3 regions of the Bacillus sp. FJAT-45066 genome follow, and region 3 is predicted to be linked to each of the others. Evidence: predicted binding sites of a transcription regulator. Region 3 holds the regulator's gene; each other region holds the start of a gene.
What was found. Region 3 encodes LexA, which represses DNA repair genes until DNA is damaged. Its sites were predicted from a motif close to CGAACATATGTTCG; they were not measured.
Positions count from the first base shown of each region.

Region 1 (5,249 bases), 2.3 Mb from region 3:
GAGGTCACGAAGCTCTGCTGCACGCTCGAAGTCGAGTGCTTTTGCTGCATCCTTCATCTCCTGCTCCATTGATTCGATTAATATCTCTCGTTCTTTTTTGTTTTTCGGTCTTAATTTCGGTGTTGTTTCGTACCGCTCTCCATCTTCCGCTGCAAAAGTGGCCTTAATGGCATCCCGAATGCCTTTTTGGATTGTCGTTGGCGTAACGCCATGTTTCTCGTTATATTCTTCTTGAATTTGACGACGACGTTTTGTCTCGTCTATCGCAATGTTCATCGATTTTGTTATTCTATCTGCATACATAATAACTTGACCGTTCGAATTACGAGCAGCACGCCCGATTGTTTGGATTAAAGCACGTTCCGAACGGAGGAAACCTTCTTTGTCTGCATCTAATATGGTTACTAGCGATACTTCCGGAATATCTAAACCTTCCCTTAGTAAGTTAATTCCGATTAAAACATCGTATTTCCCCATACGTAGTTCGCGAATGATTTCAATACGCTCTAATGTTTTTATTTCTGAATGCAAGTATGCCACTTTCATGCCAATTTCTTTTAAGTATGCTGTTAAGTCTTCTGACATTTTCTTTGTTAACGTTGTTACTAGCACGCGCTCATTTTTTTCCACACGTAGGTTGATTTCGCCTATCAAATCATCAATTTGTCCTTTGATTGGACGAACATCAATGGTTGGGTCTAACAAACCAGTAGGACGAATAATTTGTTGCACCATATCCGGTGTATGTTCTAATTCGTATGGCCCTGGAGTAGCCGATACGAATACTATTTGGTTTACTTTTTCTTCAAATTCATCAAATCGTAAAGGTCGGTTGTCTTTAGAAGAAGGTAGACGGAAACCGTGATCTACTAATACTTGTTTCCGCGCTTGGTCTCCGTTAAACATTCCACGAATTTGTGGTAATGTAACATGAGACTCATCTACAACAATTAAGAAGTCTTCTGGAAAGAAATCAATTAGTGTGTAAGGTGTCGAACCAGTTTCCCTTAAGGTTAAATGGCGGGAATAGTTTTCAATTCCAGAACAAAAGCCCATTTCTCGCATCATTTCTAAGTCGTAGCGGGTACGTTGTTCTAGGCGCTGAGCTTCTAAAAGCTTGCCATTTTCTCGTAACTCCTCTAAACGCTCTTCCAATTCCGCTTCAATATTCACAATTGCTTTTCGCATTTTTTCTTCACGAGTAACGAAGTGGGAAGCCGGAAAAATAGATACGTGGTTTCGATCCGAAAGAATTTCTCCTGTTAACGCGTCCACTTCTCTAATTCGATCAATTTCATCCCCGAAAAATTCAATTCGGATACAATGTTCATCTCTTGACGCAGGGAAGATTTCGACTACATCACCGCGCACACGGAAAGTACCGCGCTGGAAATCAATGTCGTTTCTGCTGTATTGAATATCTACTAAATTACGAAGAAGTTGATTTCTGTCTAGTTCCATTCCCGTTCTTAAAGAAACGACTAAATCACGATATTCTTCCGGTGAACCTAAACCGTAAATGCATGAAACGCTGGCGATAATAATAACATCGTTTCGTTCAAAAAGGGATGCAGTTGCCGAGTGGCGTAGTTTGTCAATTTCGTCATTGATGCTCGCATCTTTTTCGATAAAAGTGTCCGTTGATGGGACATATGCTTCTGGTTGATAATAATCGTAGTAACTAACAAAATACTCAACTGCATTGGCTGGGAAAAACTCTTTAAATTCACTATAAAGTTGACCAGCTAGCGTTTTGTTATGGGCTATAATTAATGTAGGTTTTTTCACTTGCTGAATAACGTTTGAAATGGTGAACGTTTTTCCAGTTCCCGTCGCACCTAAAAGCGTTTGATGTTTCTTTCCCGCTTCGAGACCAGCAACTATTTGTTTAATCGCTTCCGGTTGGTCACCTTCTGGCTTATAATTCGAAACTAATTCAAACTCTTTTTCCACACACAAGCCCCCTAAATTGTTCAATATAATCTATGTGAGTCCGTTTCAACATGTATGAATACTATACGAAAAACGAATAATTATAACTTAAATGATGTTAAATACACCTTAATAAACGAACGTTTTTTCATATTATAACAAAATATTCGTTTTTGATTAAACGAACTGAATACTGAAGTTGTTTCATGTACATATTCTACCACAAACAGATGGAAAAATAACAAAAATAAGAACGTATATTCGTTATTTTTTTGTTAGGTTGTCGTTATTCTTCTTTCTATATACAATAATAGTATCTTTGACAGAATGGATTGGTTTTTATCATGTACCGTGTAGCGTTTGTATTAATTTTTTTTATAGGACTACTTTTTTCTGGATGTAGTACAAATGCTATCCCAGAAGAAAGACTAGCTTTTGATTATTTGGATGAAGATGCTTTGAAACTCGGGCCTTCTAGCGAGGAACTTACTTATAGTGAAATAGACGGTTTGTATGTGCATGATTTTATAAAAGAAAATAAGAACAAACATGTACGCTGGACTGCGTCTGTGCATCGGATAGAAGATGAGAGGACAATTGAATTAAAAGAGGATAAACTTCCAACTATTTATGTGAATTTAAATGAGGCATTGGACGACTCTAAGATTGGGGATGTTGTTACAGTAATTGGAGTGTTAACTGGATATGGGGAAACATTCGGAAAAGACCCTATTTGGGTTGTAACGCCAGCGAGATTGGAGGAGCCTACAAGGGACGAGTTGGAGAAGGTAGAGCAGTTTCGGGAGAGATTGGGATTGAGTAAATAAATTGTTATGTTTGATTTTATCTATATGGGGGTTTGCTATTACTGCTGTATTTTATCGCTGATAAGAGGGGAGCATCGCTGATTGGCAGTATGTTTCGCCGATAGGCTATTGACATTCGCTGATTGAAGTCCGATTTTCGCCGATTAATTTTTGATTTTCGCTGATTAAACCTTAAATTTCGCCGATAAAATGACGATTTTCGCCGATAAGACCAAAATGTTCACTAAAACTATTAAAAATCCCATCCCAACTTCGCTTCAAAATTATACACCAACAAAAAACATTAATGAGCACCATACCCTCATTAATGTTTTTTGTATTAAGAACCGCCATTCACTATATGCTCTTGTTCTCCATGCTCCACAGAGTTCGTATAAATAAAATTTTTCCCTTCCCCGTCCTTATAAAGAATCGTATACCTCACCACTTCATCACTACCTAGGTTAATTATTATTTGGTAATCCATCTTTCCACTCACTACGCCATCTATATCGACAAAATCATATGGTTCCTCATAGACATACTCTGGTTCCTGTACAAAATCGTACCTCCAAAGTACAACATCTCGCTCTACACCGTCAGCTGGTTCCACTTCCACATAGTTTTCCCCTAACACTCGTAACACGTCTTCCTTTTCCATCCCAAGATATAGCTGTTCTTTCCAATGCTCTGCTCCTAATCTACTTTCCTCGTTGCCAACGAAACTCATGCCAACCATCACTGCCAGAAAAAAAACAATAACAGATAACATAATCCGTGGATTTTTTATATATCGTTTCCGTCCTCTAGAAGACTGGATCCTCTCGAGCACTCTTTTTTGGTCAATTCCCGTATAAAGTGAATGTGGTGAAATATACTGGTCCACGTCTCGCTTCAATTTTTCCTTATCTAAAAAGTCGGTCATCGTCATATCCCCTTTCTACCATCAAATCTTTTAGCCGGCTTCTGCCTCTGTTGAGCCTCGTTTTAATGGTGTTTTTGTTCATATGTAGGATGTCACTTATTTCTTCCACCGTGAAATCTTTATAATAAAAGAGAATCAATACTTCTCGATATTTAATAGGTAATTGTAAGACAAGCGCTCCTATTTCGGACTGAGATTCGCCTTCCATCACGAGCATCTCTGCATCGGCTGCTTGTTCCGCCACAAAACTAGATTGCAACTTCACTAAGTTTTTCAATCTAGTAGAAAAGCTCCGCAAATAGTCTTTACTTTTATTGATCGCAATCCGGTAAATCCACGTTTTTAATTCACTATCACCTCGAAAGGAATCAAGTTGGTAATATACTTTAATAAACACTTCCTGGAACAAATCGTCCACAACGGCATGGTCGCGAACATAAGTGAATAGTAGACGTTTAATCGCTTCCCCGTACTGAGCCATCGCTTTTTCCACTAACTCTATCTTTTCTTCCTCCGAAAATTCCCCCATCCTCTCTCCCCCTTTCTCAATTATTGGACGTTACAATAGTCTTAAAGGTTTCATTTATACGAAAGGCTTTTTGGGTAAAGTTGTTGCTTTTCATTTAATTTAAAACTTGAGTGGATTGGAGCGGAAGGAACCTGACTCCTGCGGGACATAGAGCGAAGCGTGAGACCCCACAGGCGGTACGCCGAGGAGGCTCACGTCGCTCCCAGCGGAAAGCAGGTTCCTGCAGCGGAAAGGAACGGGCAGAAATCAAATGTGAAAACAACAATTTCTTCTGAAAAATGCTTTACGAAAAAAAGCCTGAAACCACTAAACAGCTGGAATCAGACTTTCTTTTTGAACATCGTTCGAGCGTATAAAAATCCTACGGCCAAAGATACAATATCTAACACAATAATAAACCACTCATCAGAGTGCCCCTTCAATATAGCGGCAACGATTAACGCAGCAGTCAATGCAGTCCCCACATACGCATTAAACGTAACCCTCGTAAACAAAATAACAAGCAATGCAGGTAGAAAAATCGCTAATAATACTTTTATAATCAATGAAAAAACCTCTTTTTATATCATTTTCATGTTAATTTCATAAATACAATTCGTTTAAGGGAAAAACCTATAGGTATTTAATTTGTTCGTATAACATTTATGTTTTCCTAAATATTCACTAGTTAATATTCGTTTTTCGTAGAGGAACAATATCTGATGAAACTCACTCAATTATAACAGGTTTTTAATGTTGTTGTACTACGCCATACTATTTAATTCAATGGAAGTCGACGTCACACGACTTAGCTTCTTTGTTTTGTTCGCAATTTGAACACCGTTAACAAACGGTAAGATCTGATCACGGTCTTTTTCATTTCTAATTAAGTACTTTACAATATAAACGTAAATTTCATTTTTTCCTTTTTGCTCACAACTTTGTAACTCTGCTTCAAAGTTAACTTTCTTTCCGTCGTAATCAAACACCAATTCTAAAACAATCCGCATATTACTTGGAAGCTTTACATGTGTTATAAACAACATTTGTTCTCCGGAAAGTTTATTCATGTAGATTG
Region 1 covers NZ_NISQ01000001.1:3,668,489-3,673,737, reverse strand. The annotation lists gene uvrB (excinuclease ABC subunit UvrB) at 1-1,953, opposite strand, end outside; gene CDZ92_RS18290 (hypothetical protein) at 2,277-2,759, shown strand; gene CDZ92_RS18285 (hypothetical protein) at 3,079-3,663, opposite strand; gene CDZ92_RS18280 (sigma-70 family RNA polymerase sigma factor) at 3,644-4,192, opposite strand; gene CDZ92_RS18275 (CsbA family protein) at 4,513-4,731, opposite strand; gene CDZ92_RS18270 (hypothetical protein) at 4,936-5,249, opposite strand, start outside.
Region 1: uvrB (excinuclease ABC subunit UvrB) is a predicted target of LexA. The motif match lies at 2,183-2,196, and genes of this name have one in related genera.

Region 2 (5,249 bases), 720 kb from region 3:
AAAAAAATTTTAAAAAACAAAACCTTTTTCCACCTTCACATGTCTAATGCGTGAAAAGTGAAGGTTGGAGTTTTAGGGGGGAAACAACTTGCAGAATGAACTACTTGTTAAAAAGGCACGGAAGGGGGATGAGGGAGCCTTCTTCTCGTTAATGTCTGAACATAAAGAACAATTATATAAAATCGCTTATGCTCACTTTAAAAACGAGCAAGATTCGTTAGAAGCGATACAAGAAGTGACGTTTCGCGCTTTTAAAGCAATAAAAAAATTAAAAGAGCCAAATTACTTTTCAACATGGCTCATTCGTATCATGATTAATTACTGCAGCGACGAATTAAGAAAGAAAAAGCGTGAAACCCCTCGTGGCGATCAGATAGAGATTGCAGCGATGAGTAATAACACACTACGTCTAGAAGTAGAGGAAGCACTAACATCCTTAGATGAACCGTACCATTCCGTCATACAACTGAAATACATCCAAGATCTGCGTATTAAAGATATCGCGCTCATTATGAATTCACCAGAAGGTACGGTAAAAACATGGTTAAACAAAGGGCTAATGGCTCTGCGCTCTTATTTTGACGAGAAAGGTGGGAACAAGCATGTTTGAAAACGAAGAAAAAAAATTACACGAAATGAAAGATAAAATTGATAAAGTAGAAGTGCCATCCAACATCGATGAGTATATTTTAAAAGGAATGCACCAAGCGAAAGAAAAGAAGCGGACTTTCCACTCTTCCTTCAGATGGGGGGCCATTGCTGCAAGTGTACTGCTGCTAATCATGTTTACGTCAATTAAAGTTTCCCCAACATTTGCTGGCTATGTTAGCTCTATTCCTGGGATGCAAAAAATCGTCGAGCTTATGCGCAATGATAAAGGTATGATCTCCATTATTGAAAACGAATATTTACAAATAATTGACACAACAGTAGAAGAGAACGGTGTGAAACTAACGATTGATGCAATTATCGTAGATGAAGACCGCGCGTTTTTATATTACACGATTGAAACCGACAAATCTTATCGAGAGGTGATTTTAAGTGAAGCTCGTTTTACAGACAAAGAAGGAAACGAACTGCCACTTAGTTCCGGTGTATATTCACACGGTAATGTTGAAAAAAACACTCCTATTAGTGGAGAACTTTTACTTGCTTATCCTGTAGAAAATCAACTTCCAAGTGAAATCATTTTACACACAGGGGTTAAAGCTGATGGTGTTGACGTATTAATTTCTCAGGGTATACCGATTACCATTGATTACGAAAAATTTTCTGCCATTAAAAAAGTGTATGAAGTGAATGAGACCGTGGCGATAGAAGGGCAAAAGATACTTGTAGAAAAAGTAGAGATTCGTCCAACTCGTATTGCCGTTTCTATTCTTTACGATGAACTGAATACACATAAAATATTTGCTTTTGACAACATCCGCTTAATGGATGAAAAAGGAGAAATTTGGACAGAACAAACTGCGTCTATTTCCTTCTTTGAAACAGACCCGAACAGATTTACCTTATATTTTGAAAGTAATTATTTCGCTGAACCGAAAGAACTATATTTGGAGTTTTCTTCTGTAAGGGCTTTGCCGAAAGATGAGGTAGAGTTAGTAGTGGATATTGAGCAAGAAGAAATTATCCAACAGCCTAGTGATAACCGATTTATTTCCGTTACAACATCTTTTAAGGATATTGTATTTGAGTATCAATCCGACGACTCATTGGCTCAAGGAGCTATTTTGTCTTCCACTTATGTGGATGCCAATGGAACGGAATTCCGTTCTAGCTTTTTTCATTCGGGGGATAGACTAAATAATATCCGTGAAATTGGATTCGAACTTTTTAGTGAAGCGAAAAGTCCATTAACCTTTACCATTACAGACTACCCGAATCGTCTAAAAGGGGATGTCGGTCTAAAATTAAAGTAAGGAAGCAAAAAGGAACAGTTTCTCGTCACGAGTACTGTTCCTCTTCTTTTGCTTCTTTTATCCCTTTGTACGTTTCATTTTCTACAAGTTTTTGATAAAAGTACATGAGGATTGCCTTGTTAGTGAAAACAAGCCAGAGCTGCCATCTCTTAAATTTCTTTAACGTCCATATTCCATGTTTTTCAAAAAAAGCATAAAAAGGAAATGCAAAAAACCATCCAAAGGCTAGGTTTACTAACATATACAGAGGGAATTTTCCGTACGTCCACTTTAAAATCCATAATGTACCTGCAAAAAATGGCCCTACCATTAAAGCGAATTCTCCAATTAAGGAAGGAAGGATTTTTTCTTTTATGACCCACCATTTTTTCTTGTAGGCGAAGTGACTTTCCATACAAAGATACAAGTTAATGAACGTTATCGCCGGTATAAAACGCCTTATCGACTTCCAACCTAATAACGGAAGCGTACTTGATGAAAGGATTACCATTAACCACAACATTTTTTTTTGCTTATTCATAGGACTTCATCCTTTTTCTGCTAGCATCGTTGATTATAGCTTGTGTTTTGGAAAAGGAAATATGATTTGTAGTTTTTGGAAAGATTGGTTTAGTCCCATTTACTCAAGTACTCATACACGACGTCTTGCACTACTTCAAAAAGATCCGAAGTCCCGTCGCTTTGGATTGTTTTTTGAACTTGTACGGCTAGTTCTATGTATTGTTGCTCCGTGAGCGGAGTGTGTTCATACTGTATGAAAGCATTTCGAATCATTTTTTCAATTAGTTTTATGTCCAACGTAAATTCACCTCGATGGGGGTATTATACTTTGTTTTAAGCAATCAGGATATAAATGTCTGAAAAGGACATAAAACCAAACGCTTTGTTCCTATATATTTTAACACCGTGTTTATAAAAAAATTTTACCATTGAAACAGAACGTATATTCCCTTACAATGAATACTATAATATAAATACGAACATATATTCTTTTGTGAGGTGAACTTTCATGGAGACAATCAATTACAGCCAGCTACCCAACAACAAGATATTGTGCGTCGATATGAAGAGTTTTTATGCAAGTTGTGCAGCGGTCATGATGGGGCAAGACCCGCTCACAAGCTACATTGCAGTCGTTGGAGATACGGAGCGACAAGGAAGCATTGTGCTTGCGGCCTCTCCAAAACTAAAACAAGAATTCAACATTAAAACGGGCTCTAGACTATTCGAAATACCAAACGACCCGCGCATTCAAATCGTGAATCCGAAGATGGCCACATACTTACGAATTTCCACTGAAATTACAAAGTTGTTCCATCAATTCGTACCGAAAGAAGCCATTCATACGTACAGCGTCGACGAAAGCTTTTTGAAATTAGACGGAGTGGAGTCCATTTGGGGAGATGCACACACCATTGCTGCAAAAATAAAAGAAGCCATCGAGCGCGAGTTTCAGCTCCCATGTGCGATTGGCATTGGCCCAAATATGTTACTGTCCAAGCTTTGTTTAGATCTTGAAGCAAAAAAGAAAGGCATCGCCGAGTGGACATATGAAGATGTGAAAACAAAACTTTGGCCATTGTCACCGCTAAAAGAAATGTGGGGAATTGGCTCACAAGTTCAAAAAACATTAAACAAAATGGGAATATTCAATGTAGGTCAGCTAGCCAACTACCCGTTAGAGTTATTAGAAAAAAAGTTCGGTGTGATGGGGAATCAGCTTTACTATCACGCATGGGGAATTGACCTATCCGAACTTGGCGCACCGATTATTCAAGGACAAATTAGCTTCGGAAAAAGTCAAATGTTGCTTCGGGACTACACAGACCCGACAGAAGTAAAACATGTTCTTCTTGAAATTTGTGAAGAAGTGGCAAGAAGAGCGCGTCACCACGGCAAAGCCGGCCGCACAATTAGTCTTGGAATCGGTTATAGCCGTGACGAATTAGGTGGCGGATTTTACCGATCAAAAACAATGGAAGGCCCAACGAATATTACGATGGACCTGTATGAAACATGCCTTCAACTTTTTAAAGAAAACTACGTAAACAAAACCGTTCGGAAAATTTCAGTGTCCCTATCCAATATCGTCGATGATAGTGAGATGCAACTGAATTTGTTCGAACTCGACCGACCAAAACGAAGAGAGCTCGGATATGTGATGGACCAAATTCGAAATAAATACGGATCAGATGCATTGCTACGTGCAGTTTCGTACACAAATGCTGGAACAGCGAGACACCGAAGCAGGCTTGTTGGTGGGCATAAAGCGTAAATAAATAAAGGAGGATAATCGCCATGATTCGTGACCGTGGAACAATTAAATGGACGTCCATGATGCTACCAGAGCATGTCAAAATGCTCCGAGATTGGACGAAAGAAGACTCATATGAAATAAAACCAGAACTAGACGAACAACAAATCGAAATGATGAATGAGCAAATTGGCGAAGCGATGGAGTTCGGAAATGAAGTAACCATCACATACTACGAAAATAAACGCTATCAACTGTTTGTCGGTACGATTCACCATGTTGACCCAATAAAACGCCGTATGCACGTAGTCGACAAGTTCGGCGAAGTTTCCTACTTGCCATTAGGAGATGTATTGGATATTTCTTGAACATATTTCTTGGAAATATGAAGGATAAATACCTATTTAAGTAGAAGTTATTCTAACAATGGAGCAGTATAGGAAAATTGCTCAATTGAAGATAAACAGGAGGTATTTCTTTGCTGATTCTCGGATTTATTGGGTTGTTTTTAACGCTTTTTTCTATTGAAGCAAAACTTAGAAAAACAAATAAACAGAATGATGAAATAATAGACTTATTAAAGAAGTTAAATGACAAAAGTTAGGAAGATATTAAGCTAGCGGGTAGAGTGGAAAATTAAGAGGTGGATAGAAATGAAAAAAAATTTTTTATTAATTTTATTATCATTGATACTTTTAGGGTGCTCAAATGAAAAGGTACATGAAGAATTTTTTGATGAAAAGGTTAAATTAGAAGTGGAATCCATTTACTTGTCTCTAAGCATGAATGAAATTCTCGAGGAAATTCTTGAAGAAGAAGTGTTAAGTTTTAGCAATGCATATTTATTAAGTGAGAAAGCTCGTAGTTTATTTAATTCTCACGAGGAGTTAGTAAAATTAATGAGAAATATGAACGATGTTGATTCAGAACGAGCAGAAAGTAGTTCAGCCATCGGTGTTCTTCATTATGCAACAGATATTTTGTCTAGAAATATGATAGAGCCTCGAAAATTAGATGATTCTTCGTTGGAAATATTTAAGGCAATGCAATCCATTGTTGAGTATTGGAGTAAT
Region 2 covers NZ_NISQ01000001.1:669,057-674,305, forward strand. The annotation lists gene CDZ92_RS03350 (sigma-70 family RNA polymerase sigma factor) at 89-610, shown strand; gene CDZ92_RS03355 (DUF4179 domain-containing protein) at 603-1,922, shown strand; gene CDZ92_RS03360 (hypothetical protein) at 1,948-2,442, opposite strand; gene CDZ92_RS03365 (YqzH family protein) at 2,532-2,720, opposite strand; gene CDZ92_RS03370 (Y-family DNA polymerase) at 2,932-4,197, shown strand; gene CDZ92_RS03375 (YolD-like family protein) at 4,221-4,544, shown strand; gene CDZ92_RS20200 (hypothetical protein) at 4,655-4,780, shown strand; gene CDZ92_RS03380 (hypothetical protein) at 4,830-5,249, shown strand, end outside.
Region 2: CDZ92_RS03370 (Y-family DNA polymerase) is a predicted target of LexA. The motif match lies at 2,900-2,913, and genes of this name have one in related genera.

Region 3 (5,249 bases):
GCAGTTTCTGCAGTACCTTTAATAGTAGGTAAGTTTTGGCGTGTTAACACTAATGTTGTAGGTGTTTTTTCTGATTGCATTGCTATCTTCCAAGCTGCTGCTGTTTCATTACCATCCGCTGGTCGTATGACACATAAGTTGGGCATACAACGTAAGGATGGTAGTTGCTCAATTGGCTCATGTGTTGGCCCATCTTCCCCAACAGCAATACTGTCATGAGTAAACACAAATGTTACTGGCAGGTTTTGAAGTGCTGCTAAACGAATTGCCGGACGTAAGTAATCAGAGAATACAAAGAATGTACCACCGAATACTTTCACACCACCGTGAAGAGCCATACCGTTCATTGCTGCACCCATTGCAAATTCACGCACACCAAACCATATGTTACGACCGCTATAATCTTCAGGTGTGAAGTCTTTATCACCTTTAATCATTGTATTGTTAGAACCAGCTAAGTCAGCAGATCCACCAATTATTTGGCGAGTATTTTGAGCTATTGCATTTAAAACTTCTCCAGATGAAGCACGGGATGCAAGACTCTTACCTTCGTCATAGACAGGAATATCTTTATCCCAACCTTCCGGTAATTTCCCTTCCATCGCTAATTGTAATTGCTCTCCTAATTCAGGAAATTTTGATTTATACTCATTGAACATCGCAGACCATTTTTCTTCTACTTGTTGACCTTTTTCCGTTACAGACTTTTTGAAATTCGTATATACCTCTTCTGGTACATGGAAGTCATTTTCATAAGCCCATTTGTAGTATTCTCTAGTTAAATGAATTTCATCTTTTCCTAATGGCTTACCGTGAACATCTGATTTACCAGACATATTTGGTGATCCGTATCCAATAACCGTCTTTACTTCAATTAATGTAGGGCGATTTAGATCTGTCTGTGCTTCTGCAACAGCTGCGGAAATTTCTTCAATGTTATTTCCATCTTCTACACGAGCGTATTGCCATCCGTAAGCTTTAAATCTCCCTTCTACACTTTCTGAGAAAGAACGATCTAAGTCACCATCTAAAGAAATGTCATTCGAATCATATAGTACAACAAGACGACCTAATTTTAGGTGCGCTGCTAATGATGCTGCCTCAGCAGAAACACCTTCCATTAAATCTCCATCTCCACAAATACTGTATGTAAAATGATCGACAACATTGAATCCATCTTTATTATATGTATCTGCTAAATGTCTTTCTGCCATTGCCATACCTACAGCCATAGCGATACCTTGACCAAGTGGGCCAGTTGTCGCATCAACCCCAGCTGTATGTCCAAATTCGGGGTGACCTGGTGTTTTACTCCCCCATTGGCGGAAGTCTTTTATATCTTCCATTGATAAGTCATAACCACTTAAATGCAATAAGCTATATAAAAGCATAGATCCGTGACCTGCTGATAAAACAAATCTGTCACGGTTAAACCAAGTAGGGTTTTTGGGGTTGTGGTTCATAAATTTTGTAAATAACGTATATCCCATTGGTGCTGCGCCCATCGGCATACCTGGGTGTCCTGAATTTGCTTTTTCGATTGCATCAATAGAAAGATTACGTATAGTATTAATGGATAATTGATCAATATTTGTTGTCATTTATTTCAACTCCTATATATTTTCAGAACTACTGTTTAGTATGTTCCATTTTTCAAGAAAACAGTTGTTAATGTAGTCGTTTATTTTGTTCATCTTTTAGTTTTTTCGGTGTAACATCATTTCCGTTTGGATCAACCACTTTAACAGAATGAAGGGTATTTACCATGGATGAACGAAATGTTTTTATGTATTCTTCTCTTAGATTTTTTTGTTCTTGTGCTTCTGCATCTGTTAAACCTACCGACTTGGATTTATTTGATAGGGCATTAATGCGGGCAATTTTTTCTTTTGAAAGCATGGAGGTACTCCTTTTCATACTAAGAATATGCATTTATCTTACTAAAGCGTATCATTTTTTACAAGTGAAGACTCCTTTTCCTTCATATATTCTATGTACCTTCTGTGAACAGTTGCTTTGGAAACATTGAATCCAAGACCCCTTAATGTGGCAGCAATTTCAGCAAACGTTAATTTATTGCTTCGAAGTCTAACAATCTCTTCTACAGGTATTTCTGTTCTTTCTCGCCCAGGGCTTTTATCAATATTTTTCAAGTTCTCCAAAGGATTATACCCTTCTTTTATTGCTTTTTTCATTCCTCTTTTAATTTTCAAGTTGTGAAGCTTTCGTTGGTATTCTTCTACTATTGATACAATATCTAATACCATTGAATCCGATTCAGATAAAGTTAATTTTCCACTATCAACAATAGAGTATATATGTACATTATGTTTATTAAGTAAATGCAATAATGCTATTTTAGCTTTTCCTCTGCCAAGTCGTGTCTCGTCTTGTACAAGTAATACATCTATTTTTTCTTTCGCTAAAAAGTCCATTAGTTGAAAAATACCATCTCTATCAATTTCATACCCACTTGCTTGTTCTTCAATAACATGAACTACGTTAATTTTATAATTTTGTGCCAATGTAGTTAATTCTTCCTTTTGACGAATTAACGATGTTTCTTGTGTATCTTTTTTTGTACTAACTCTACAATAAATAATCCCTCTCACGATAATCACCAACCACTTTTTATTAAATCATTATGAGTAGAACGTATATTCTTGTCAAGTAGATGTTCGAACTTATGTTTGTATTTTGTTCTTCTACATGGTATAATATTCATAATAATACGAGAGAAAACGAGGTGCATACTTATGAAACTATCAAAAAGACAGCAAGATATTTTAGATTTCATTAAGAGCGAAGTACAAGTAAAAGGCTATCCACCTTCCGTTCGAGAAATCGGTGAAGCTGTTGGCCTCGCTTCTAGTTCAACTGTACACGGTCATTTAGCTCGACTTGAAAGCAAAGGGTTAATTAGACGTGATCCAACCAAACCAAGAGCAATTGAGGTTATAAGCTTCGAACAAGATATTCCAAAAATAAATGTAGTACAAGTTCCTATAATCGGAAAAGTAACTGCTGGACAACCTATTACTGCTGTAGAAAATATAGAAGATTATTTTCCACTACCAGAACGCTACGTTTCACCTGACGAACTAGTGTTTATGTTAGAAGTCATGGGCGACAGTATGATCGAAGCAGGAATTCTTGATGGAGACTTAGTAATCGTTCGCCAACAACAATCGGCAAATAATGGTGATATTGTGGTTGCAATGACAGAAGAAGACGAAGCTACTGTAAAACGTTTTTTTAAAGAGCGAGATTATATTCGTTTACAACCTGAAAATTCTTCTTTAGAACCTATCATTGTTAGAAATGTAACTATTCTAGGAAAAGTTATTGGCGTTTATAGAAACGTCCATTAATACATCAGCCTGCATAGCAGGCTTTTTTACTTTAATACAAAGGAAAAGCCTCTAACACTCGTTGTTAGAGGCTACTTTTATTACTGCATTTTCTTATTGTAATATTTAACGGAGTACATAGCTCCTTCACTTACCATGTTGTTATCAGCAAAGTCATCCGGATGTGGATTGCCTGCTTTCTTTAAGGGGAAAGTTGTCTTCTTATACTTTAATGGTAACAATTTATTTCTTAAGAAAGTTGTATAGTTAGCTACTCTTGTTCTAGCTTTTTCACTAGACAAAATACCAATACTCGTTGCTCCTAATCCGACTCCTATTGCAATGATTGATTTTACTGGCTTCATTTTCATATTCGTCGCCTCCCTATACCTTTCTATACTATATACCCCCTACTAAAAATGTTAAACATAAAAAGCTATCCAACAGTTAAAATTGGACAGCTTTTTACATAGATTCTATTAAAAGTTTGCACGAACTCTAATTTCTTCACCAATTGTATCTTTGTTTTCATTTTGCACAGCTGGGATTTTTATTTCTACCCATTCTACTTCACTAGCACTTGTATCTAAGAAGAAAAACAAAGAACCTTTCTTCTCTTCTTTTCCGTCAAGCGTATCACCAAACTCATTACTAAAAATTGGGTTTGCGTTTTCAATTACTTGTCCATCGCTTGTCTCAATCGACATATTATCTACTAGAAATAATAGCTTCTCATCAGATAAATTATTAACGATAAGGTCTACTTGGATATATTCAATTGCTTCTTCGCCTACATATTCAGCAAATTCGCCTTCAAGTTCTCCACTCATTGCAGCTACTTGATAAAATTCTACTTCTACATCTCCTGTCTTAGCAGATTCCACATTACCATTTCTTGCATGGATGATAAATGTACCACCATCTGTAATGATTGGCTCACCTATAGGAGTTACCCAATCACCATCCTCTTCTTCTGTGTCACTTTTGTTTTCATCAGAGATATCCGGCTTCTCATTATCTGTTGCTTTCTCGTTATTGTCATTCGAACATGCAACTGTCATTGCAGCTAACATACTAATAATGAATAGTAAGAACCATTTTTTCATAGTTAAGTAATCCCCTTTTTCGTATATATAAATCTGATTATACATTATTTTGAGATAATTTGTAGAATTAAGATGAAATTCACATGAAATTTTAATGTAGAATAATCAACTCTCTTAATTGCCGCTGTTGCTTTCCGTGCAAGGCTCCGCTTTCCGCGGGCGGGTCGGGAGCCTCCTCGACGCATAGCGTCTGTGGAGGCTCCCGTCTCCCGCTTCTCCCGCTGGAGTCTGCACCTTGCACGGAAAGCAACAGCTAGGATTTTCTATATTCATTAGTAAACTTTAATATATTTTGAATAGGAAAAATCCCATGTTAGCAAAAAGATTTAACATAACACTTATAATAAATTCAGGACAAACTTATAAATTTTCATAATAAAAGAGTAAAAGAGAGAAAGAAGAAATTCCATAAACAACTAGACCTGTTGTTCCAATAAAGAAAACCCCTCGACACCAATCGGTATCGAGGGGTTGCATTTATTAGTACTGAGTCATATATTGGTCGCGCTCCCATGGGTGAACTTGCGTGCGGAACATATCCCACTCAATTTCTTTTGCTTCAATAAAGTGCTCTAGTAAATGTTCGCCTAATGCACCTTGAATTACTTCATCTTGCTTTAATAAGTCTAATGCTTGAGCAAGTGTAGCTGGCAGGTCAACGATACCTTCTGCTAAACGCTCTTCTTTGTTCATTACATAAATGTTACGATCTACTGGTTTTGGAGGAGTTAAACCGTTTTTCACTCCATCAAGTCCTGCAGCAAGTAATACTGCCATCGCTAAATATGGGTTT
Region 3 covers NZ_NISQ01000001.1:1,392,553-1,397,801, forward strand. The annotation lists gene tkt (transketolase) at 1-1,601, opposite strand, end outside; gene CDZ92_RS07105 (DUF896 domain-containing protein) at 1,669-1,899, opposite strand; gene CDZ92_RS07110 (YneB family resolvase-like protein) at 1,941-2,612, opposite strand; gene lexA (transcriptional repressor LexA) at 2,757-3,371, shown strand; gene CDZ92_RS07120 (hypothetical protein) at 3,452-3,721, opposite strand; gene CDZ92_RS07125 (hypothetical protein) at 3,830-4,456, opposite strand; gene glnA (type I glutamate--ammonia ligase) at 4,937-5,249, opposite strand, start outside.